One region of the Roseateles paludis genome, then DNA from elsewhere that is predicted to be linked to it. Evidence: predicted binding sites of a transcription regulator. Region 1 holds the regulator's gene; each other region holds the start of a gene.

Region 1 (7,551 bases):
ACGCCGGGCGGCAGGAAGGCCTTGAGCTCGGCTTCGAGCAGGGGTTCCACCCCGGAGGCGCAGGGGACGAAGAGGGAAAGCTTGGAGGAGGGCGGCACGGGTGGGATTGTCGCCGCGCGTCCGCAAGAAAAAGAGCCCGCCGGGTGGCGGGCTCGAAGACTTCGAAGTGCGCTTTTGTTGGAGGTGCTTGGGCGGTCGGGAGGGTGTCGCGAGGGTTGCCTCGCGTCAGTCCCTGCCGCTTGTCCTCTCCATATCAGGAACCATGCCAAACGCCAGACTCCTTGGGCGCACAAGGAGTTAGCGGCGTTGGCCGGTGCGCGCAGCGGCGCTGTGTCGCCTTTGCCGACACCCGCAGGCGCGGGGTCGGTGGCAGCGTGTGGTCAGCCGTGGCCCCGGGCGAGTCGGAACACGCCCACCGTCTCCACCAGGTGGTTGGCCTGCTGCTGCAGGCTCTCGGAGGCGGAGGCGCTCTCTTCCACCAAGGCGGCGTTCTGCTGCGTGACCTGGTCCAGCTGGCCGACGGCCTGGTTGATCTGGGCGATGCCGCGCGTCTGCTCCTGCGTGGCGGCGCTGATCTCGGCGATCAGGCTGCTGACCTTCTGCACCTGATCGACGATGTCGGTCATGGTGACGCCGGCATCGGCCACCAGCGAGCTGCCGGTCTCGACGTTCTCCATGCTGGCGCCGATGAGGGTCTTGATCTCGCGCGCGGCCTGGGCCGAGCGCTGGGCCAGGGCCCGCACCTCGGCGGCCACGACGGCAAAGCCCCGCCCTTGCTCGCCGGCCCGGGCCGCCTCGACGGCGGCGTTCAGGGCCAGGATATTGGTCTGGAAGGCGATGCCGTCGATCACGCCGATGATGTCGGTGATCTTGCGCGAGCTTTGTTGGATGGCGCTCATGGTCTCGACCACCTGGGCCACCACCGAGCCGCCCTTGGCCGCCGATTCACTGGCTTGGCCAGCCAGGGTCGAGGCGCTCTGTGCGGTGTCGGCGGTGTTGCGCACGGTGGAGGTCAGCTCCTCCATCGAGGCGGCGGTCTGTTCGAGGTTGGCGGCCTGCTGCTCGGTGCGCTGACTCAGGTCCGAGTTGCCGGCCACGATCTCGACGGTCGCGGTCTGCATGGTCTCGGCCGAGGCACGGACGGTCTGCATGATGCGGCTCAGGTCGCCGTTGACGGCATGCAGCGCATGCATCAGCCGGCCGATCTCGTCGTTCGAGTGCTCGTGGATTTCGCGCGAGAGGTCGCCTTCGGCGATGGACTGGGCGATCGACACCGCCTCGGCCAGCGGCTGCGTGATGCTGAGCTGGATGCGCCAGGCCACCATGCCGCCCACCAGCAGCGCCGCCACCGACAGCCCGATGATCAGCCACACCGACACGCGGTAGCTGGCGGTCGCGGCTTCGTCGCGCCGGCTGGAGGAGACCTTGATGCTGTCGATCACCTCGTCCAGCGCTTTGACGTGCGCGACCTGGGCGGGGCGCAGCTGGTCGCGGATCATGGCCGAGGCCCCGGCCATGTCATCGCTCATGGTCAGGTTGACGATCTTCTCGATCATGCCCTTGGTGCTGGCCAGCGCGCTGGCGGCGCGGGCCAAAGCGTCACGCGTAGCAGGTTCGTTCTGCACCAGCGCGGCCAGGCTGTCCGAGGTCTTTTCGTAGTCGGCACGGGCCGCCTTCATCAGGTCGAATTCCTTCTTCTTGAAGGCCATGTCGTCCTGCATGATCACGTCGCGGATGGTCACGCTCTGGTAGCGCGCCAGGTCTCTGAGCTTGCTGGCCAGGCGTTCCGGCGCTTCGCCCGTGACGGCGGCCAGATCGGACTTGAGCGAGGCCAGGCGGCCGAGCGACAGCATGCTGATGATGCCGAGCAGGATCAGCACGGTGGCAAAGCCGGCCGCAAGGCGGTGTCCGACTTTGAGGGAGTTGAGCATGTCTTGCTCCTGGGAACGGTTGTGCATCCAGCCGGGCCGCTAGCAGCCCGGCACGCTTTCACTTCGCGCTATCACTTGGCGGTTACGGCGCCGTGCAGCACGCCGATGGGCTTGCCGTGGTCCAGCACCGGCGCTGACACGTGCACGCTGGGCACCTGGGTCGAGGTGTCGGGCTTGATCTCGTCAGCGGCCCAGGCCTGGCCCTTGAGGGCTTGTGCAAAGACCGGGCGCGTCGCGTTGTTCCAGATCAGCGGGCGCACGCTGGCGCCAACGAGGTTGCCCTTCTGGTCGCGCAGCAGCAGTTTGTTGATGTTGTCGTCTTCCTGCTCCCACTTGGCGATCTGCAGGCTGACCTTGGACTTGAGCAGGGCCTGGATGAAGGCGTCGGAGTCCGGCAGATCGACCCACTTGCCATTGGTCATGCCGCCGTCGCCCTTGGCATTGGCGTCCTTGATGGCGGCGATCACACCGGGGTCGGCTGCCAGCGCGACCAGGCGGGTCTTGGCCTTGTCCACTTTGGCTTGCACTTCTGGAGGCAATGCGGCGGAGGCGGTGCTGACGACGAACCCGACAGCGACGAGGGCCGTCGCGAAAAGCTTGCTGGACACGGAAGAAATGGACATGGGGAGCCTCTCCTGAAAAGTTGACGCTGCGAGCGCAGGCGCCGACAACAAGGAGAGCCATGGGGTCAACGCCCACGTGACTGCACTCTCCCTGTGCGGCGGCAACGACCTGGAGCCTTGCTCGCATGCGAATTTGAGTGTGCTGTCAGTTCCGGGGGGCTCACAACCGACCCTGGTAAGTTGCGAGGGGGCCAATCGGTGCTTTTTGGCGGTTCAGCGCCCATGACATTTGCGTGTCTGTGTTGAGCACGCGACACCCGGCTGCTCCGCAGCCGGTAGGCCCTGTGATCAGAGGGCTTTGCGCAGGTTGGCCGGGGCGATCTTCATCGCCTCGCGGTACTTGGCGACGGTGCGGCGCGCGCACTGGATGCCCTGCTCGTCGAGCATGCCGGCGATGGCGCTGTCCGACAGCGGCTTCTTGGTGTCTTCGGCGGCGATGAACTGCTTGATCAGCGCGCGCACGGCGGTGCTGGAGGCCTCGCCGCCGGTCTCGGTGTTGAGGCCCGAGCCGAAGAAATACTTCAGCTCGAAGGTGCCCCAGGGCGTGGCCATGTACTTGGCGGTGGTGACGCGCGAGATGGTGGACTCGTGCAGACCCAGCTCGTCGGCAATCTCGCGCAGCACCAGGGGCTTCATGGCCAGTTCGCCGTGCTGGAAGAAACCGCGCTGGCGCTCGACGATGGCGGTGCTGACACGCAGGATGGTCTCGAAGCGCTGCTGGATGTTCTTGATGAACCAGCGCGCCTCCTGCAACTGCCCGCCCAGCGGCGAGTTGCTGATGCCGCCGCGCGTGGCGCGCAGGGCATTGGCATAGAGCTCGTTGATGCGCAGCTTGGGGGCGACATCGGGGTTGAGCATCACGCGGAACTCGCGGCCCCCGGGGCCGGTCTTGCGCACGATGACGTCGGGCACCACGGCGGCGGCGCTGTTGGTGGCAAAGCGGCGGCCGGGCTTGGGCTCCAGCGTGGTGATCAGGCCTTGAGCGCGGCGCAGCAGGGCCTCGTCGGCGCCGGTCTCCAGCAGCAGGCGGCGCGTGTCGCGGCGCGCCATCAGCTCCAGGTGGCTGCGCGCGATGGTGGCGGCCAGGTCGCGCTCGGGGCTGGCCGGGTGGGTGGCCAGCTGCAGGCACAGGCACTCGGGCAGGCTGCGGGCGCCAATGCCGGCGGGGTCCAGGCTTTGCAGCCAGCGCAGGGCGATGCGCAGGTGGTCGAGCAGCTCCTCGCGGCTTTCCGCGTTTTCTTCGTCCTCGCCGGGCAGCAGGCTGGCGGCAATCTCTTCGAGGCTGTCTTCGAGGTAGCCGTCCTCGTTGAGCGAGTCGATCAGGATCTGGAGCGCCGTGCGTTCGGGCGCCGAGAGGTGCATGCCGGCCAGCTGCTGGGCCAGGTGCTCGGCCAGGCTGATGTCGGCCGACTCGGTCTCGCCACGCTCGCCGTCGTCGTCACCGCTGCTGGCCGGGCTGCTGCTGGGCAGCTCGCGGATGCCGTCGAAGTCGTCGCCTTCGGTGCCGTTGGACCAGTCCTCGCGGTCGGTGGTGCCAAAGTCGTCGGCTGCCAGCTCGCGCTCGCCTGCAGTTTCAGTGTTCGCTTCGGCGCTGTCGTTGTAGTCGGGGGCGGCATCGTCGCGCTCGGCCGGCGCATTGCTGGCCAGCTCGGGCGTGCTGACGCTGAACTCCTCCTCCGTCTCCAGCAGTGGGTTGGTCGCCAGCATCTGCTCGACTTCCTGGTTCAGCTCCAGGGTCGAGAGCTGCAGCAGGCGGATGGACTGCTGCAGCTGGGGCGTCAGCGCCAGGTGCTGGCTGAGGCGGAGCTGTAGGGTGGGCTTCATCGACGGACGCTCTTGCCCTACATGCGGAAGTGTTCGCCCAGATACACCTTGCGAACGTCCGGATTGGCCACGATCTCGTCCGGCGTGCCCTGGGCCAGCACCGTGCCCTCGCTGATGATGTAGGCCCGGTCGCAGATGCCCAGGGTCTCGCGGACGTTGTGGTCGGTGATCAGGACCCCGATGCCGCGCGCCTTGAGGAAGCCGATGATGCGTTGGATCTCCAGCACGGCGATGGGGTCCACGCCGGCAAAGGGCTCGTCCAGCAGGATGAAGCGCGGCTGAGTGGCCAGCGCCCGGGCGATCTCGACGCGGCGGCGCTCGCCGCCCGAGAGGGCGGGGGCCGGGCTGTGGCGCAGGCTTTCGATGGAGAGGTCGTGCAGCAGGCCTTCGAGCAGCTCGTCGATGCGCGCCTTGGGCAGGGAGCGGCCGCGTTCGTCCTGCTGCAGCTCCAGCACCGCGCGGATGTTTTGCTCGACGCTGAGCTTGCGAAAGATCGAGGCCTCCTGCGGCAGGTAGGACAGGCCCAGCCGCGCGCGGGCATGGATGGGCAAGCGCTGCACCTCCTGGCCGTCGATGCGGATCACGCCCGCGTCCGAGCGGACGAGGCCGACGATCATGTAGAAGCTGGTGGTCTTGCCGGCGCCGTTGGGGCCCAGCAGGCCGACCACCTCGCCGCTCCGCACGCTGAGGTGCACGTTCTTGACGACGCGGCGCACGCCGTAGCTCTTGGCCAGGCTCTCGGCGTCGAGGCGGCTCTCCGTCGCGGCAGTCTCGTGGCGGCTCTCCGTCGCGGCAGTCATCACGGAGCGGTCTTCGCGGGAGGGGTGAGCGTGGTGCTGGGCTGCAGCGGCAACGGTGCCGCGGAGGCTGCTGCCTCGGCCGCCGAGGCCCGAGGCATGATCACCAGTCGGGTACGGCCGGCCGGGTTGGGCGAGGCGTGGCCCCCCTCGAAGCGGAACACCTCGTTGCGGTTGTCATAGAGCACCACGGCGCCCGAGACCTCCTCGGCCACGGCCGTGCCGCGCAAGACCTTGACCACCGCATTGCCGATGAAGCGCACGGTGTCGCTCTTGGTGTCGAACTCGACCTGGTCCGCCTGACCCTGGACGCTCTCGCCGGGCACGTCGCGCCCCTGGCTGAAGCTGACCGGCTTGCCGGTGGTGCCGCTGGCCAGCGCCTGGTGGAAGCCGTCGGCCGTGATGCGCAGGTCCACGCTCTCGGCGCGCAACTGCAGCGTGCCTTGGGAGATCACCACATTGCCCGTCAGGCGGGTGCGCTGCGAGATCTTGTTGCCCTCGCCACCGTTGTCAGACTGGATGACGAAGGGCTGGGTCCGGTCGGTCTTGGCCGCCTGCGCGGCGGGGGCTCCCCACAGCGTGGCGAGCAGGGCGGTCAGCAGGGCGGGGGCCAGCAGCGGCGCGTTTCGGATCATGGCGGCACAGAAGTTGCAGGCGATTCTAGGCGCCTGCGCCGGTGCGCCCGACCGAAATCAAGCCTTGCCGCGTGCCTGTTTGATGAGGAAATCCGCAACGGCGCAGGCTTGTTGGCCCGAGACGGTTTCTGCCTGCCCGGGTGCGCCAACGATGCCGGGCCCCGTGCGCCAACGGCCGGCGATGGTGAGCTGGGGCACGCTGTCGACGCCGCTGGACTCGGCCAGCTTCAGGCCCTGCTGCGCCTTGGTCTGGACGCCGAAAGAATTCATGGCCTGCTTGACCTTGGCCGGGTCCTGCCCGATGCGGCCGAGGAAGGCCAGCAGCTTGTCCTCGGTGCTCAGGTCCAGTCGCTCGCGGTGGATGGCGTTGAACAGTGCCGAGTGGGTGGCGTGGGTCTGGCCCAGGCTCTCCAGCCCGTAGTAGGCCTTGGCCAGCAGCTTGAGCTGGGCCTGGGTGCCGATGGGGACGCGCCGGAAAGTGACGTCGGCCGGCAGGGTCTTGACCCACTGTTCCAGCACCGGGTCAAAGGCGAAGCAGTGCGGGCACAGGTAGAAGAAGAACTCGACGACCTCGATCTTGCCCGGCGTGCTGGGCAGGGCTTGGCCGAGGCGGATGTAGTGCTTGCCTTCGACCGGCGCGCCTTGTGCGCTGGCCAGGTCGGCCAAGGGGGCGAGGGCAATCAGGGCGGAGAGGTCGCGGCGTTTCATCGGGCGGTCCGTTGGCGTTGGAGGAGGTAGTCGGCCACCTGCACAGCGCGGCGGCCAAGTTCGGGTTCGGGCAGGCCTTCGGCGGTGTTCTGCATGCTCGGCGATGTCAGGAAGCGGCCGGCGATGCCAATCGAGGGCACGCCGTCGATGTCGTAGGCTTCAGCCAGGCGGTCGGCTTGCAGGCAGCGCGTGGCCACGCCCATGGACTTCCAGGCGGCCTGGTACTTGGCACTGTCCACGCCGGCCATGGCCAGAAAGCGCGCCTGTGACTCCAGGTCGTCGAGCATCTGGCCCTGGCGATGCATGGCCGCGAAGATTGCAGGCCGGACCTGGGGTTCAAGCCCGAGGGCTTCCAGCGCAAAGAACATGCGCTGGTGGCCCTTCATGTTGGCGCGGAACTGCACGTGCACGCGCCGGAAGTTGACGTCTGCCGCCAACTGCTTGGCCCATTGCTCGATCACGGGCTCGAACACATAGCAATGCGGGCAGCCGTACCAGAAGAACTCCACCACATCGATGCGCGTGGGGTCGCTTGGAGCCTGGGCCGGAGCGTTGCGCACTGCGTAGTGGCGGCCCGGTATGGGGCCGGCCTGGGCCTGCGCCTCGGCCAGGGGCAGACCCAAGCTGGCGGGCAGCAGTCCAAGCACGAGGGGGCGGCGGGGCATCACCATGGGCGACTCCTTCAGCGCTGGACGCGGACGAGGTTGGCCTCGAAGCCGGCGCCTTCGACCTTGGTCTGCTGGGCTTCACCCTCGGCGCGGGTGTCAAAGGGGCCAATGCGCACGCGGAAGACGGTGCGGCCGGACTGCTCGCGCTCCAGCACCTTGGCGGTGAAGCCTTGCAGCGCGAGCTTGGCCTTCTGGCTCTCGGCGTCCTCGGCGCGCACGTAGGCGCCGACCTGGACAAAGTAGACCGTGGGGTCGCTGCCGGCTGCCGAGGCCGCCGCCGCGGCGGACGCCGCCGTGGCTTTTGCGTCGGGCTTCGTGTCGGCCTTTGCTTCGGGTTTGGCGTCGGCCTTGTGATCCGGCTTGGC
Region 2 (7,551 bases), on a different contig from region 1:
TCAGTACCAGGGCCACGCCCACAAAGCCCGCCAGCACAGCGGCAAAGAGGCGCATGTCGAGATTCCTAGCGCCCATGAAGACGGCGCCGCCCAGCAGGAAGAGCGCCATCCACACCGAGGACATGTAGTTGAGCGTCATCGCCGTGGCCAGGGGCAGGCCACCAAAGGCAAAGAACCACAGGCTGAGTGCTCCCACGCCCGCAGCGCTGCGAGCCACGTGCATGCCCGGCACCTGGGTGCGCAGGCTGACGCCCTGCCAGCGCGCCAAAGCACCGACCATCAGCACGCCGACGAGGCTGCGGTACATGACGATCTCGGTCGCGTCGTACATCGACGACGCCAGCTTCACGCACACGCCCATGGCGGCGAACAGCAAGCTCGCCAGCACCATGAGCAGCGAAGCGGACACCGTCAGTGGCCGTCGGGCTCCGACTCAGCGACTTCCGCAGAGCCGGCTTCGCCGGGCTGCTGGAAGTGCCCCCTTGAGGGGGCTGGCGAAGCCAGTAGGGGGTGGGACCGGTACCACTCGTGGAAGTGCTGCATGCCATCTTCCATGGGGCTCTGGTAGGGGCCGACCTGGTTGTCGCCGCGGTCGAACAGGGCCTTGCGGCCGGCGTCCATGCGCTCGGCGATCTCGTCGTCCTCGATGCAGGTTTCCATGTAGGCCGCCTGCTGCGCTTCGACGAACTCGCGCTCGAAAGCGACGATCTCTTCGGGGTAATAGAACTCGACGAGATTGAGCGTCTTTTGCGGACCCTGGGGGTGCAGCGTGGAGACGACCAGCACGTGCGGGTACCACTCGACCATGATGTGCGGGTAGTAGGTCAGCCATACGGCACCGGCCTCGGGCAGGCGGCCCTGGCGGTACTTCAGCAATTGCTCATGCCAGCGCCCGTAGACGCCGGAGCCCGGCCGTCCAAAGCCCGGGCTGACGCCGACCGTCTGCACCGAGTGGTGCTTGCCGAACTCCCAGGCCAGGTCCTCACAGCTGACGAACTGACCCAGGCCGGGGTGGAAGGGGCCGACGTGGTAGTCCTCCAGGTAGACCTCGATGAAGGTCTTCCAGTTGTAGTTGCAGACGTGGGCCTGGACCTTGTCGAGCACATAGCCCGAAAAGTCGAGCTTGGCGCGCGGGCCGAGCTGCTGGAGGTGGGCGGCGACGTCGTGGCCGTTGTCCTCGAACAGCAAGCCGTTCCATTCGCGCAGTGGGTAGCGCTGCAGATTGAGGCAGGGGTCGTCGGCAAAGTGCGGGGCCCCGATCAACTCGCCCTGATGCGAGTAGGTCCAGCGGTGTAGCGGGCAGACGATGTTGCTGCGGCTGTTGCCCCGGCCCTTGAGCATCACGGCCTGGCGATGCCGGCAGACGTTGGAGATGAGCTCCACGCCCTGGCTGGACCGCACCAGGGCGCGGCCTTCGCCTTCCTGGGCCAATGCCAGGTAGTCCCCGACTTCCGGGACGGCGAGGGTGTGCCCCACATAGCGCGGCCCCTTCTGAAAGAGTTCTGCCTGTTCCCGCTGATACAGCTGCGGGTCGAAATAGGCGCTCACCGGGAGCTGGGTCCGGCTGCGTTCCAGCGCCGAGACGGAAATGCTCAGGTCCGACATGATTTCTGGCAAAACCTTTGAAAAGGGGGTGTCGCGTCCCTCCGGCGCATCCCGAAAACTCGGGTCGGCCAGGTTGGTAGTGAGTAAGGGAGGTGGGCAGGCTTTCGCGAGCCCAAAAGGGTTCTGATTCTAGCGGGACGGGCGTGACGAACCTGGGGGGCTTTCTCCTCTATGGCCTGACCGGGAGTGCCTATCAGGGCTGACTACAATTCCAGTTTCGCCAAACGAAATGTCCAAGTCCGCCACGTCGCGCAGTCGAACCGCCCCCGAGGAGCCCAGCTACGAGCGCGCTCTGGAGGAGCTGGAGCGGCTCGTCGCCGGCATGGAGGGGCAGCAACTGCCGCTGGATCAATTGCTGGAGAGCTACCGGCGCGGTGCCGAGTTGCTCGGGATCTGCCGGGCCAAGCTGGCTGCCGTTGAGCAGCAAGTCAAGGTGCTGGACGAGGGCGAGCTCAAGAGCTGGCAGGGTGACTGAGGAATGCTGGGATCCAAGACCTTTGAAGCCTGGACCGCCGAGACGCTGAACGCCTTTGAGCGCGCGCTGGACGATCTGGTCCCGGCCGCTGCGCCAGCCGGGTTGGGCGAAGCGATGCGCTATGCGGTGCTGGGAGGCGGCAAGCGGCTGCGGCCCCTGCTGGTGCTGGCCACCAGTGAGACGGTGAGCGGCAATGCGCTGGCTGCCATGCGCTCCGCTTGCGCTGTGGAGCTGATCCATGCCTATTCCCTGGTCCACGACGACATGCCCTGCATGGACGACGATGTGTTGAGGCGCGGCAAGCCCACCACGCACGTCCAGTTCGGTGAGGCCCAGGCCATGCTGGCGGGCGACGCGATGCAGGCGCTGGCCTTTGAGGTGCTGACCCCCGAAGAAGGTATCCCGCCAGCCTTGCAGGCCCGCTTGTGTGCCTTGCTGGCGCGTGCCGCCGGCCATGCCGGCATGGCCGGTGGCCAGGCGATCGACCTGGCCAGCATTGGCAAGCAACTGGACGAAGCCACGCTGCGTGACATGCATCGCCGCAAGACGGGGCTGCTGTTGCAGGCCAGCGTGACGATGGGTGCGGCCTGCGGGCAGTGCGGCGAACAGGCGCTGCAGCAGCTTGAGATCTACGGCGCCGCCATCGGGCTGGCTTTCCAGGTGGTCGATGACATCCTGGACGTCACCCAGGATTCCGCCGTGCTGGGCAAAACGGCTGGCAAGGACCAGGATGCCAACAAGCCGACCTATGTGAGCGTGCTGGGCCTGGACCCCGCACGCCAATTGGCCGATGAGCTTTGCGCCGAGGCCAAGGCGGCACTGGCGGCCAGCGGGCTGGCAGACACGCGATTGCTCGAACTGCTGGCGGATTCCGTCGTGGAGAGGGATAGCTGATGGAATTCCCGCTGCTGAACACCATCAACGATCCAGCCGACCTGCGACGGCTGCCGCGCACCGAGCTGCGGCGTGTGGCCGACGAGCTGCGGGCCTTTGTTGTGGAAAGCGTGTCCAAGACGGGGGGGCATTTCGGCTCCAACCTGGGCACGGTCGAACTGACGGTCGCCCTGCATTACGTCTACAACACGCCCCATGACCGGCTGGTATGGGACGTGGGCCACCAAACCTACCCGCACAAGATCCTCACCGGACGCCGTGATCGCATGGGCACGCTGCGCCAGTTGGGCGGCATCAGCGGCTTTCCCCGCCGTGATGAGAGCGAGTACGACACATTCGGCACCGGCCATTCATCCACCAGCATTTCAGCTGCCCATGGCATGGCGATGGCCGCCCGGCTCAAAGGCGAAGACCGGCGCGCCGTGGCCATCATTGGCGATGGCTCGATGACGGCCGGCATGGCCTTCGAGGCGCTGAACAACGCCGGGGTTTCGCACGGCGGCCTGATGGGCGACCTGCTCGTCATCCTCAACGACAACGACATGTCCATCAGCCCGCCGGTGGGTGCGCTGAACAAATATCTGGCGCGCTTGATGAGCGGCAGCTTCTACTCGGCTGCGCGGGAAGGCGCCAAAAGCGTGCTCAAGAACACCCCGTTCTACGAGTTCGCGCGGCGGTTCGAAGAGCACACCAAGGGCATGGTGGTGCCCGGCACCATCTTTGAAGAATTCGGCTTCAACTACGTCGGCCCCATCGATGGCCACGACCTGGATGCACTGGTCCCGATGCTGGAGAACCTGCGTGAAAAGCGTGGGCCCCAGTTCCTCCACATCATCACGAGGAAGGGTGCTGGCTATAAGTTGGCCGAGGCCGACCCCGTCAAGTACCACGCCGCGTCCGGCAAGTTCGACCCGGCTGTGGGTTTCGTCAAGCCGGCAACGCCGCCCAAGCTGAGCTTCACCCAGGTGTTTGGCGATTGGCTCTGCGACATGGCCGAGCAGGACCAACGCCTCGTGGGCATCACCCCCGCCATGCGCGAGGGGTCCGGCATGGTCGAGTTCCACAAGCGCTTCCCCGAGCGCTACTACGACGTCGGCATTGCCGAGCAGCATTCGGTCACCTTTGCGGCCGGCTTGGCCTGCGAGGGCTTGAAGCCCGTCGTGGCCATCTACTCGACCTTCCTGCAGCGCGCCTACGATCAGCTGATTCACGACGTCGCCATCCAGAACCTGCCTGTCGTCTTCGCCCTGGATCGGGCCGGACTGGTCGGAGCGGATGGCGCAACGCACGCGGGCAATTACGACATTGCCTTCACGCGCTGCATTCCCAATATGGCGGTGCTGACACCTTCGGATGAAGATGAATGCCGGCAGGCGCTCTACACGGCGTTCCAGCACAGCGGCCCGGCCACTGTGCGCTACCCACGCGGAGCAGGTGCTGGCGTGGTGCCGCGCAAGCTGATGTCTGCATTGCCCTGGGGGCGCGGAGAGATCCGGCGGCGGTCGAGCGTAGGTGTCGGTACTGGCAAACGAATTGCGCTGCTGGCGTTCGGCACCGTCCTGCACCCAGCCTTGGTCGCTGGCGAACGGCTCGACGCCACGGTGGTCAATATGCGCTTCGTTAAACCGCTTGACGAGGCCTTGGTGGCAGAAATCGCCCGGACCCACGACGCAATCGTCACCATCGAAGATGGTTGTGTGATGGGGGGGGCCGGCTCTGCTGTTTCAGAGAGTCTGCATGCGGCCGGCATCGACATCCCGGTGCTCCAACTGGGCCTGCCTGACGAGTTCGTTGAGCATGGAGATCCGGCCAAGCTGATGGCGGCATGCGGCTTGGACGCCGCCGGGCTCGAAGCCAGCATCACGCATCGATTTGTTGACCGTGCCGCGAGCCCGCTGCGAGCGGCGAACGACTAGGCACTCGGTCATTTGGCAATAAGCCCCTAATAGGGAGGACGCCCGCCGTCGTGGCGTGAGGCGGCCACTTCGCAACGCTGGATGACCCGAATTGAACACCGTTGCCTGGCAAGCTTGGTCTGCAAGGCGGTGAGCACAAAAAAAGAGAGCCGCATCACGCGGCTCTCTTTGTTTTGCTCAGGCAGCGGTCGAAACCGCCGCCGAGAGGGGCTATTAGGCAGCCTTGCGGGCGCGGCGGCGGGCCACACCAGCACCCACCAGGGCCAGGCCAACCAGGCCCAGAGCGGCGGGCTCGGGAACCACGTTGTCGACGATGTCGATGCGCAGGTCAACGTCAACCACCGGAGCGCCCGGGAAGTTGATGATGGCTTGCAGCGCAGTGATCTGCGAGAAGTCCGCGCAACCAGAGGCCGCGCCACCAGCGCACTGCAGTGCCGGCACGAACGAGAACACGCTGAACGGGATGATGTAAGTGCCAGGGCCGCCGGCCGACACGGCCGTGAACGACGAGAACTGCGTGCCGCCGTTGGAGAAGGCTTGCAACGTGAAGTTGAAGCCAGCATCAGCGCTGATCACGTCCAGTACGAAAGCGCCGGAGCCGGTCGTCTGCAGGTCGGTCGCAGCGAAACCGTTGCCGTTGATCGAACCGATAGCGTTGCTCAGATTGGTGGCGATCGTGTCACCAACGTTCTGGTTGAAGCCGGTGTTGGCCAAACCATCCCAACGGATGATGCCAACGCCGGACTGACCGGAGCCCGAGTTGAACGAGTACTTGCCGTTCTCTACGGATGCGCTGATGGCGCCAGCAAGGCCAGAATCCTCGATACCGGTCTTGATGACGTACAAATCACGTTGACCGCCAAGAATACCGGCACCGCTGTACGACGAACTGTCACCAACCGTGCTCGAAATTTGCGTGTCGTAAACGGTTTGATTGCCAGGGCTAGGGTTGTTGAAGTCGTCAATGACGACAGCTTGCGCAGCGAGTGCGAGGCCTGCAGCAGCACCAGCAATCGCGGTCTTCAGAAATGCATTCATGATCTCTCCTAAGTGGGCCGCAGGCAGAGCCTGTGGGTTAGTTTGCAGAAGTTCCTGTGAAGGTTCTCCTCGTGCCTGGGATTCGCAACGTCTGTGCCAGATTAAAAAATACCTTGTATATCAATGGCTTGGTCGACATCTTGGCGGCGGAAGGCTGGATGAGGTCGGCTTGTGTAAAGGATGTCGACACCGCTCGGCGGTGCTTGGCGTTGTCTTTGGCGCGCCATACATGCTTCGCGCGGCATCACGGTAGGTTGCGCTTGGCCGACTGAATGCCGCGCTCAGGCCGGTTGCCTGCCCAAATTAAGGCTCGTCTACGCGACGCACGCGGCAAAGGTGACGTTTGTCTTCCCGCTGGTGCCAATCTCGGGTTCGAATCGCCGCGCTGCCAAGGCCCTGCGCTGTACGATGCTTTGATCGTTGACGGGACTGGTTTGCCGACGGAGCTGTCGGGCGTGCGCGTCGTCAACAAGGTGTTCCATCGTCCTCAGGGTCTTCGATGCATACAGGCAGATTTCGGGTTTTGGTGAGCGTCCTCGCAGTCACTGGACTTATGCAGGCCTGTGATTGGGGGAGTCGGGGTGACCCTCTCGAGGAGGCGCGGCGCCAGATTGCCAAGCGGGACAAGCCCGCAGCCATGATCACGTTGAAGGAGGCCTTGCAAAAGGCTGATTCAGCGCCGGTGAGATTTTTGCTGGGCAAAACATTGCTCGATGCAGGGCAGCCCATCGAGGCGGAAGTCGAATTGCGCAAGGCGTTGCTGCAGGGGCAGGCGGAGTCGGATGTCGTGCCTGAACTCGTCAAGGCTTTGACGGCGATGGGCCGGGCCGACGAGGCCATCAAGACTTACGCGGGCAAGAAGTTTGACAGCCCCGCTGCGATGGCTGAACTTCAGGTCGGTCTGGCTGCGGCTTGGGCCACGCAGGGCGATACGCCAGCGGCAAGGCGGGCGATTGATGCGGCTTTGCAGGCGGTGCCGAAGCACCCGGTCGCGAGTGCGGCCCTGGCAAACATGCTTTGGTCCGAAGGCAAACCCGAGGCCGCGCTGGCGCTGATCGACGAAGTGCTCAAGCAATCGCCCCAACTTGCGCAGGCATTGCACGCAAAGGGTGTCTTGCTGCGGCACTACAAAAAAGACATCCCTGGCGCCATCGCCAGCCAACGTGAAGCCTTGAAGTCTGAGCCGACGCTCGTCAGTGCACACGCCGAGTTGCTGGCGCTCTATTACGGCCAAGGTGACAAGGCAGCGCTCAGGGCTCAGCTGGATCAGATGCGCAAGTTGATGCCGCGCAGTCCGATTGCGATGCTGTTTCGTGCGCAGGCTGAATATCTGGAAGGGAATCTGCGCTTGGCGCGTGATTTGACCCAGCCGTTGCTCAAGGCCAAAAACCCGGATCCAAGGGCGCTGCTGCTGGCCGGTGAGATTGAATACCGAAGCGGTGCAATGACCCTCGCGGAAAGCTATTTGACGCGGGCGGTCAACTCAGGGCCGTCGATGGATTCGAGTCGACCCTTGCTGGCACAGATTCAGGTGCGGCAGGGTCATACCGACAAGGCGTTGAGGACGCTCCAGCCGCTGCTCGACTTGCCAGAGCCTTCGGCAAATGCGTTGTCCATCGCTGC
Region 3 (7,551 bases), on a different contig from region 1:
GATGAGCAACTGCCGGTTCAGGTGCGCCCAGGCCGGCGCGCCGGTGGTGAGCCGCACCACGGTGCGGAAGTAGTAGTCGCTGGCAGGCACGTCCTCGCCGCGCGCCAGGCGGGCCATCACCTCGGGCGGGCCGTGGCGCAGGCCCTGGCTGCGCACCTCGATGCGGGCGCCGTCATTGGCCTCGATCACGTAATGGGCGTCGATCTCCAGCACCCCGTCGGCGCGGGCAATCTGCCAGTCCACGCCGCCTTCAACGATGCGGCCACTCAAGCCCGGGCCGCGCACCTCGCCCCCAGCCAGGGGCACGTAGCGGCGTTCGCCCAGCGGCGCGCTGCCTAGGCTGACCAGCGGGCTCACCGCGCAGCGGATGCGCGCAAAGGGCTCCAGCACCGGGGCGGGCGGGAAGGGGGCGTCAAAGAAGCTGTCCGGGCTGGTCATGGGTTGGTCCTAGTGGGCAGGCGCCATGCAAAAGGCAAGATGTGGCGACTTTTCAGGAGTTGAACGGAATGCATGCCGCCACCGCCGCCAGCCTTTGTGGCGTGATCGATGCGTTGGGCCGCACTGACTTTGCCGGCCGCGCGCTGGCTGCGCTGCAGCCGGCGATTCGTGCCGCCTCGTGGTCGGTCTATGAGCTGCAGCCGGGCTGCGCGCCGGTGATGCACCTGTCCAGCACGCATGCCGATGCCGGCCCCGACCGCACGGCCGCTTGCTTCGAGGCCTATGCCGGGGGCCTGTACCTGCGCGATAGCAGCTTCGACCGCGTGCGCCGCCAGCGCGCCGGTGGCCCCATGGTCACGACCATGCATGCCGACGCCGCGCCCAACCGTGAGCACCGCGAGGCCATCTACCGGGCGCACCAGGTGCTGGAGCGGCTGTCCGTGGCCGCGCAGGACGAATGCGGGGCTCTGCTCGCCGTCAACCTCTACCACCACGAGCCGCAAGGCCCGTTCACGGCGGCCGAGCGTGAACGCTTCCAGGCCATGGCGCCGTTGCTGTTCCAGTCGGTGCGGCGGCACCTGAGCTTGCGGCACGAACGCAGCCAGGCCCCGTCGCCACGCGCGGCCATGCTGGCGGCCGCCCCCGCGCTGACGGCGCGCGAGCTGGATGTTTGCGAGCGGCTGCTGCGGGGCTGGACCTATGACGGTGTTGCCGCCGACCTGGGGCTCACCGTGCCTACCGTCAAGACCTACCGCGCCCGCGCTTTTGCGCGCCTCGGGCTGCACTTCCGCAGCGAGCTGTTTGCGCGCTTTGGGCAGGCCCAGGCGCTTAGGCACTGAGGTCCGCACTGAGATCCGGCGAGGGCAGTTGTGCGTCATGGCGCGGCGCACTGTAGCCAGCGCCGGGGCCGCCAGGCGGGCCTGTCGTCCTCACGGATGACAGCGCCGCCGGCCCGTGCTGGCGACACTGCGCCGCCTCAACAAGCTGCCCCGAAAGGCCTGCCCATGACCACTCGCCTGCCTCGCCGCCGTGACCTGCTCTCGCTGTTGCCCGCCCTGGGCCTGGCCCCGCTGGCGGCCCAGGCGCAGACTTGGCCGGAACGTCCGGTGAAGCTGCTCGTCGGCTTCCCGCCCGGCACCGGCCCCGACGTGGTGACGCGCCTCGTCGGCGCCAAGCTGGGCGAGTTGCTCAAGCAGCAGGTCGTGATCGACAACCGTGCCGGTGCCGGCGGCCAGATCGCCGCGCAGGCCGTGGCCAAGAGCCCCGCCGATGGCTACAACCTGCTGATTGGCGAGGTGGGCTCCATCAGCATCGCCCCGCCGGCCTTCACCAAGCTGCCCTATGACCCGGCCAAGGAGCTGGTCGGCGTCAGCGAGCTGGTGCGCTCGGACTTCGTGCTCGTCGTGCCCGTCAATGCGCCCTACGCCAGCTTTGCCGACTTCTTGAAGTTCGCCAAGGCCAATGGCACGGGCGGCAAGCGCGTCAACCTGGCCACCTTTGGCGCCGGCACGCCGGGCCACTTTGGCGCCGAGATGCTGGCCGAGGCCGGTGGCTTTGCCGTCGAGCCCGTGCACTACCGGGCCACCGGCGACGCGGTGACCGCCATCGTCGCCGGCGAGGTGGCCGCGTCCTTCGTCTCCACGGCCCTCGGCGCCGCGCAGATCAAGGGCGGCAAGATGCGCGCGCTGGCCACCACGAGTGCCACGCGTTCGCCTGTGCTGCCCGACGTCCCCACCTTTGCCGAGTTGGGCCTGCCCAAGATCGACTTCTCGGCCTGGTTCGCGCTGTTTGCGCCGCATGGCACGCCGGCCGCCGTGCTGGACCAGCTGAACCGCCAAGCCGTGGCCGCCCTGCAGGACCCAGCCACCAAGACCAAGCTGCAGGAGGCGGGCTTCCGCGTGCTGGGCACCTCGCGCGCTGAAACCGAGCAGATGCTGCGCAGCGAGGCCCCGCGCTGGGCGGCCCTGGTCAAGGCCAGCGGCTTCAAGGGCGATTGAAGGCTGAGCCCATTCGAATGAATTGAACGGCGCCGTCAACGGCGCCAGCATGGTCGGGATCGGGCCCAGCCCCAAGATCTCGGCCATGCAAACCTTCATCTCCTCCTCCCAGCGCGGCCACGCCGATCACGGTTGGCTGAAGTCCTTCCACAGCTTCTCGTTCGCGGACTATCACGACCCGCAGCGCATGGGCTTCGGGCCGCTGCGCGTCATCAACGACGACCTGATCGCGCCCGGCACCGGCTTTGGCATGCACGGGCACCGCGACATGGAGATCCTGACCTACCCGCTCGCCGGCACGCTGGCGCATCGGGATCGGATGGGCAGCTCCGGCGAGCACCAGGGCCTGGTCCAGGCGGGCGACGTGCAGCGCATGAGCGCCGGCACCGGCGTGATGCACAGCGAGGTCAACCCCTCGCTGCAGGACACCTGCCACCTGCTGCAGATCTGGATCCAGCCCCACACCGCCGGCGTGGCGCCGCGCTACGAGCAGCAGCACTTCGGACCCGAGCGCAAGCGCGGCCGCCTGTGCCTGGTGGCCTCGCCCGATGGGGCCGAGGGCTCGCTGTCCATCCACGCCCACGCCCGCATGTACGCCGGGCTGTTTAATGGTGACGAGCAGGCCGAGCTGGCCTTGAGCGCCGGCCACCTGGCCTATGTGCACCTCGCGCGCGGCAGCCTCACCGTCAACGGCCAGCGTCTGGCCGCCGGTGATGCGCTGCAGCTCAGCGAGACCTCTCTCATCAGCGTCTCCGGCGGCCAGGACGCCGAAGTGCTCGTTTTCGACCTCGGTGCCTGACACCGCCCCTCATTCAACAGGAGTTCCCTCATGAGCAAGATCGTCGTTCTCTTCCACTCCGGCTACGGCCATACCGCCAAGGTCGCCGAGGCCGTGGCCACTGCGGCCGGCGCGCAGCTGCTGCCCATCAATGCCGAAGGCACCCTGAGCGATGCCGACTGGGCCACCCTCGCGGCAGCCGACGCCATCGTCTTCGGCACGCCCACCTACATGGGCGGCCCGAGCTGGCAGTTCAAGCGCTTCGCCGATGCCTCCAGCAAGCCTTGGTACGCCCAGGCCTGGAAGGACAAGATCGCCGCAGGCTTCACCAACTCCGCCACCCTCAATGGCGACAAGCAGGGCACCATGCAGTACCTGCACACCCTGAGCCAGCAGCACGGAATGATCTGGGTGGGCATGGGCATGAAGGCCCCCAACCACAAGGCTGCCACGCGCGACGACATCAACAACCTCGGCGGCTACGCCGGCCTCATCACCCAGACGCCGAGCGACGCCTCGGCCGACGAAATGGTGCCCGGCGACCTGGCCACCGCCCGCGCCTTTGGCGAGCGCGTCAAGGCTGTGACGGAGCGCTGGACGCGCTGATCTGGATAGCAAAAGCCCCGCCGCGCAGCGAGCGCGACGGGGCTTTGAAGATGCGTTGACCTGCGGGCTCAGCTCTGGCGGCGTCGGCGTGCGCCAGCCATACCCAGCAGCGCCAACCCAACGAGAGCGAGAGAAGCGGGTTCCGGCACGGGGTTGGGTTCTTTCGTTTCGAAAGGCTGGGTCGCCATGTCGAAGGCCTCATAACGCAGCGAATGCACCAAGCTCGCGGCACCGGTCGACTTGTCCACTGTGTAGATGCCGCTGCCACCGAGGGCATCGGGGCCTGTCGCGAACAGCGTGCCGTCCAGCGCGAAGCCGAGGCCGAAGATCGAGCCACTCACGCCAAAGTTGCCGATCAGCGTTTGCGCACCAGTCGCCTTGTTGATCTTGACCAAGGCCACGCCACCGCCAGTGGCGACCGCACCGTACATGTCCAACAGGGCAGTTGGATCGACCGCAATATCGCCCGCATAGCTCCAGGCGCCACCGCCAATGAGCGTTGAAGCGCCGTCTAGCGGATTGACGCTGTACAGCGACGTGCCACTGCCGGCATAGAGCAGGCCATCCCGGCCTTCGCCCAGTGCGTTGCCTGGCACGCTGCCACCAACGGCGGTTTGCGTATTCGTCACGAGGTTATAGGTTGACAGGCTAGCGCCCACACCTTGGATGTACAAGGTATTGGCCGCTGGGCCAGAGGAAATGCTGTACGCGCCAGCTCCCGTTGCGATCAGGGTTTCGGCGTAGGCGTTGGCCGAGTCGTATGAGTACAGATCGCCACTGCTGCTGTTGATGTAGATGAGCGTGGTCGGCCCCGCCGATGCAGCACCTGAGGCGACGGCCAGGCCTAGGGACAAGGCTTTGAGAAAGTTGCGCATGTTCAGTTAACTCCCGGTTGGATGGCTATCCGGCATATCTGCCGGTGCGGTGTGATAACTGATGCCTAATTAGCAATTTATGAGCCATACGGAGTCGCAGGCGCACCGACCCTTGTCAATCAACAGGTTGCGGGCAGTCGATGCCGGGGCCCGTCAGCTTCCCCAAGCCAGATGTAAACCAATTCGACACTTTGGCAGGGCGCGTTGCGCCCCGACCAACGCCAGCCCACGTGACGATGGCGGCGGCCTGAGAGCTCGGCCTGCGCGGGTATGGGCGCCGCTCAGCGCCCGATGCTGGTGCTGATCTGGTCGAAGACGCCGCCGTCGTCGAAGTGCGTCTTCTGCGCCTGGCGCCAGCCGCCGAACAGCTCGTCGATGGTGAAGAGCTTGACCGGCGCAAACTGCTTGGCATAGCGCGCCGCCACCTGCGCATCACGCGGGCGGAAGTAGTGCCGCGCCGCGATCTCCTGGCCGGCCGGGCTGTACAGGTACTGCAGATACGCCTGGGCCTGCGCGGTGCTGCCGTGCTTGGCGGCCACCTTGTCCACCACGGCCACCGGTGGCTCGGCCAGGATGGAGAGCTTGGGCGTGACGATGTCGAACTTGGTGGGCCCCAGCTCCTTGATGGCCAGCTGGGCCTCGTTCTCCCAGGCGATCAACACATCGCCAATGCCGCGTTCGACAAAGGTGGTGGTGGCGCCGCGCGCGCCCGAGTCCAGCACCTTGACGTTGGCATAGACCCGCTTCACAAAGGCCTTGGCCGACTCGGCATTGCCGCCCGGCTGCTTGAGCGCAAAGCCCCAGGCCGCCAGGTAATTCCAGCGCGCGCCGCCGCTGGTCTTGGGGTTGGGGGTGATGACGTCGATGCCGGTGCGCGCCAGGTCGGCCCAGTCGTCGATGTGCTTGGGGTTGCCCTTGCGCACGAGGAAGACGATGGTGGACGTGTAGGGGCTGGCGTTGTTGGGCAGGCGCTTTTGCCAGTCCGCCGCCAGCAAGCCCTTGTCGGCCAGCACGTCAATGTCATAGGCCAGGGCCAGCGTCACCACATCGGCCTCCAACCCGTCGATCACTGCTCGCGCCTGTTTGCCCGACCCGCCGTGCGACTGGCGCACCGTGACGGGCGTCTTGGACTGGGCGATGAAGGCCTTGTTGAAGTCCTGGTACAGCTCACGCGTTGGGTCGTAGGAGACGTTGAGCAGCGCCTGGGCCGAGGCGGCACTCGGCAGGGCCAGTGCGGCCACTGCGGCGAATGTGGCGACGACCGTTGCCGCGAACCGGGTGATGCCTGCCAAGCGTTGTGAAGCGAGGGTGAGCTGCAGGGGACGGAGGGTGCGGGACATGGCGGAATCTTTGATGCGTTGCCGATGTCTGCACTCTAGAAATTCGTCTCATGAGTGAGAACGAATGGAATCCGGCTTTGAAATGCGGGGACCGCATATGGCGCGGGCTGCGGCAGGCGCTTGGCGACCAACAGGCCTGATCAGTCAGAGAGTAGCTAGACCTCTCGGGATCAGATTCCGTGAGGATGGCGACTGTGGGTGAATGCCCGGCGTCTGGAGCAGTTTTTCGGCCGGCAATTTCCGGCAGGACCCTTCTGAGCCGTTGCGATGGTCCGGAGCAGCCACATTGCCTCCAGCGAAGCGTGAAGCGCCACTAGGCGAGGTTCGCCTTCAGGTAGTTGACGAACGATGTACAGGAAAGCAGGAAGTACCTGGCATCGGACTGATCGATATTCGGCTCCTCAAGCATGGCATGCCGAATCCCGTCATCATCGTTCGTGTAACCGTACAGCTTGGAGAAGCCGTCTTTCAGCGCAGGATGAAGATGGCCCTTCTTCTCCAAGACCTTCAGCGCTTCGCCTAGGGTGGCTTTGGGATTCTCGGAAACGATTCGAGCCATCGCCTCGACGGCGGAGATCGACTCCTTGATGGAGTTTCGGTAGTCGGGCTGCTTGCGATCGGCGAGCAAACCCAAAGCTCTTTCGAGGTGAGTGGCAACCGGCTTGAACCTCGTGTCGGTCAGTGCTTCGGCGAGCATTTGACTTTCTTGCGGATCAGTGATGTCTACAAGCGTTCCATCAATGAACTTGTAGCCAGCTAGCTCCCCCTCGAGCACCCGATTCAGAAAGTCGGCGAGACGAGGTTTCTCTTTGCTGTAGACACGTACCAAGAACTCGAGGAAGTCGTAGACCTCGTTCCACTTACAGCCAAAGTAGTACTTTCGGATCTCATCCAGGATGAGACGACCGCGATTGGTGTAGCCATAACCAGGCCTCGAATCGACTGGCTGCTTGAAATATTGCGCCCAAAGCAGGCGGCTGAAGTTCTCAATCTCCCCGTGGCCACCATGATGCCCGTAGAGGAATCCGTCGGTCGACCAGAACGCGAAGTCGAGCGCGTTCCAGAGCGCGTTGCGGAGTACGTCGTTCATCGAGCCAACTTGCGCCACTTCGGCGATTGGCTTGAGTCCTTTCCGCTGACTGAACGACTTCATGGTTCTGCGACGCCAAACTTGATTTCGGTGGACCGTGAATGATCACCATATCACCGGGCGGCGTAACCAGCGCGGATGTCATCGCTGCAAGTTCCCCCTTTGATGCCGTAGCACCAAGGCCACGTACCCGCAGGCCGAAAGGTCGATCGTCAGCCAGCCACTCGCGCTGTCTCAACGGCTTGGCGAACCAGCGGTGGCGCAAAAGTCTGGATGAAGGCGTAGACATAGTCCCGCAAATAGGCGCTGCGGCGCACGGCGATGCGGGTCATGTTGTCGGCGAACAGGTGGCGGGCGTCGAGGGCTTGCAGGCCGCGGTCGCGCTCGGGGTCGAAGGCGATGGAGGCGACGATGCCGACGCCGAGGC

The links. Region 1 encodes sigma-54, which starts transcription at its own class of promoters, with help from an activator protein. Its sites were predicted from a motif close to TGGCANGNAANCTGCTTT; they were not measured.
Region 2: the regulator sigma-54 is predicted to act here: its motif matches at 6,010-6,027, upstream of ABDJ85_RS06355 (PEP-CTERM sorting domain-containing protein).
Region 3: the regulator sigma-54 is predicted to act here: its motif matches at 4,764-4,781, upstream of ABDJ85_RS12200 (PEP-CTERM sorting domain-containing protein).

The regions. Positions count from the first base shown of each region.
Region 1 covers NZ_JBDPZD010000001.1:1,125,072-1,132,622, forward strand. The annotation lists gene ABDJ85_RS05310 (THUMP domain-containing class I SAM-dependent RNA methyltransferase) at 1-98, opposite strand, end outside; gene ABDJ85_RS05315 (methyl-accepting chemotaxis protein) at 381-1,931, opposite strand; gene ABDJ85_RS05320 (hypothetical protein) at 2,003-2,554, opposite strand; gene ABDJ85_RS05325 (RNA polymerase factor sigma-54) at 2,843-4,378, opposite strand; gene lptB (LPS export ABC transporter ATP-binding protein) at 4,396-5,178, opposite strand; gene lptA (lipopolysaccharide transport periplasmic protein LptA) at 5,178-5,810, opposite strand; gene ABDJ85_RS05340 (thiol:disulfide interchange protein DsbA/DsbL) at 5,868-6,518, opposite strand; gene ABDJ85_RS05345 (thiol:disulfide interchange protein DsbA/DsbL) at 6,515-7,189, opposite strand; gene ABDJ85_RS05350 (SPOR domain-containing protein) at 7,201-7,551, opposite strand, start outside.
Region 2 covers NZ_JBDPZD010000002.1:100,129-107,679, reverse strand. The annotation lists gene ABDJ85_RS06380 (DMT family transporter) at 1-409, opposite strand, end outside; gene ABDJ85_RS06375 (aromatic ring-hydroxylating oxygenase subunit alpha) at 412-1,605, opposite strand; gene xseB (exodeoxyribonuclease VII small subunit) at 1,835-2,080, shown strand; gene ABDJ85_RS06365 (polyprenyl synthetase family protein) at 2,084-2,974, shown strand; gene dxs (1-deoxy-D-xylulose-5-phosphate synthase) at 2,974-4,890, shown strand; gene ABDJ85_RS06355 (PEP-CTERM sorting domain-containing protein) at 5,104-5,928, opposite strand; gene prsT (XrtA/PEP-CTERM system TPR-repeat protein PrsT) at 6,428-7,551, shown strand, end outside.
Region 3 covers NZ_JBDPZD010000003.1:198,864-206,414, forward strand. The annotation lists gene ABDJ85_RS12175 (DUF3237 domain-containing protein) at 1-438, opposite strand, end outside; gene ABDJ85_RS12180 (helix-turn-helix transcriptional regulator) at 507-1,277, shown strand; gene ABDJ85_RS12185 (Bug family tripartite tricarboxylate transporter substrate binding protein) at 1,443-2,435, shown strand; gene ABDJ85_RS12190 (pirin family protein) at 2,521-3,234, shown strand; gene ABDJ85_RS12195 (flavodoxin family protein) at 3,265-3,819, shown strand; gene ABDJ85_RS12200 (PEP-CTERM sorting domain-containing protein) at 3,888-4,694, opposite strand; gene ABDJ85_RS12205 (sulfate ABC transporter substrate-binding protein) at 4,976-6,034, opposite strand; gene ABDJ85_RS12210 (AbiJ-NTD4 domain-containing protein) at 6,348-7,187, opposite strand; gene ABDJ85_RS12215 (CysB family HTH-type transcriptional regulator) at 7,337-7,551, opposite strand, start outside.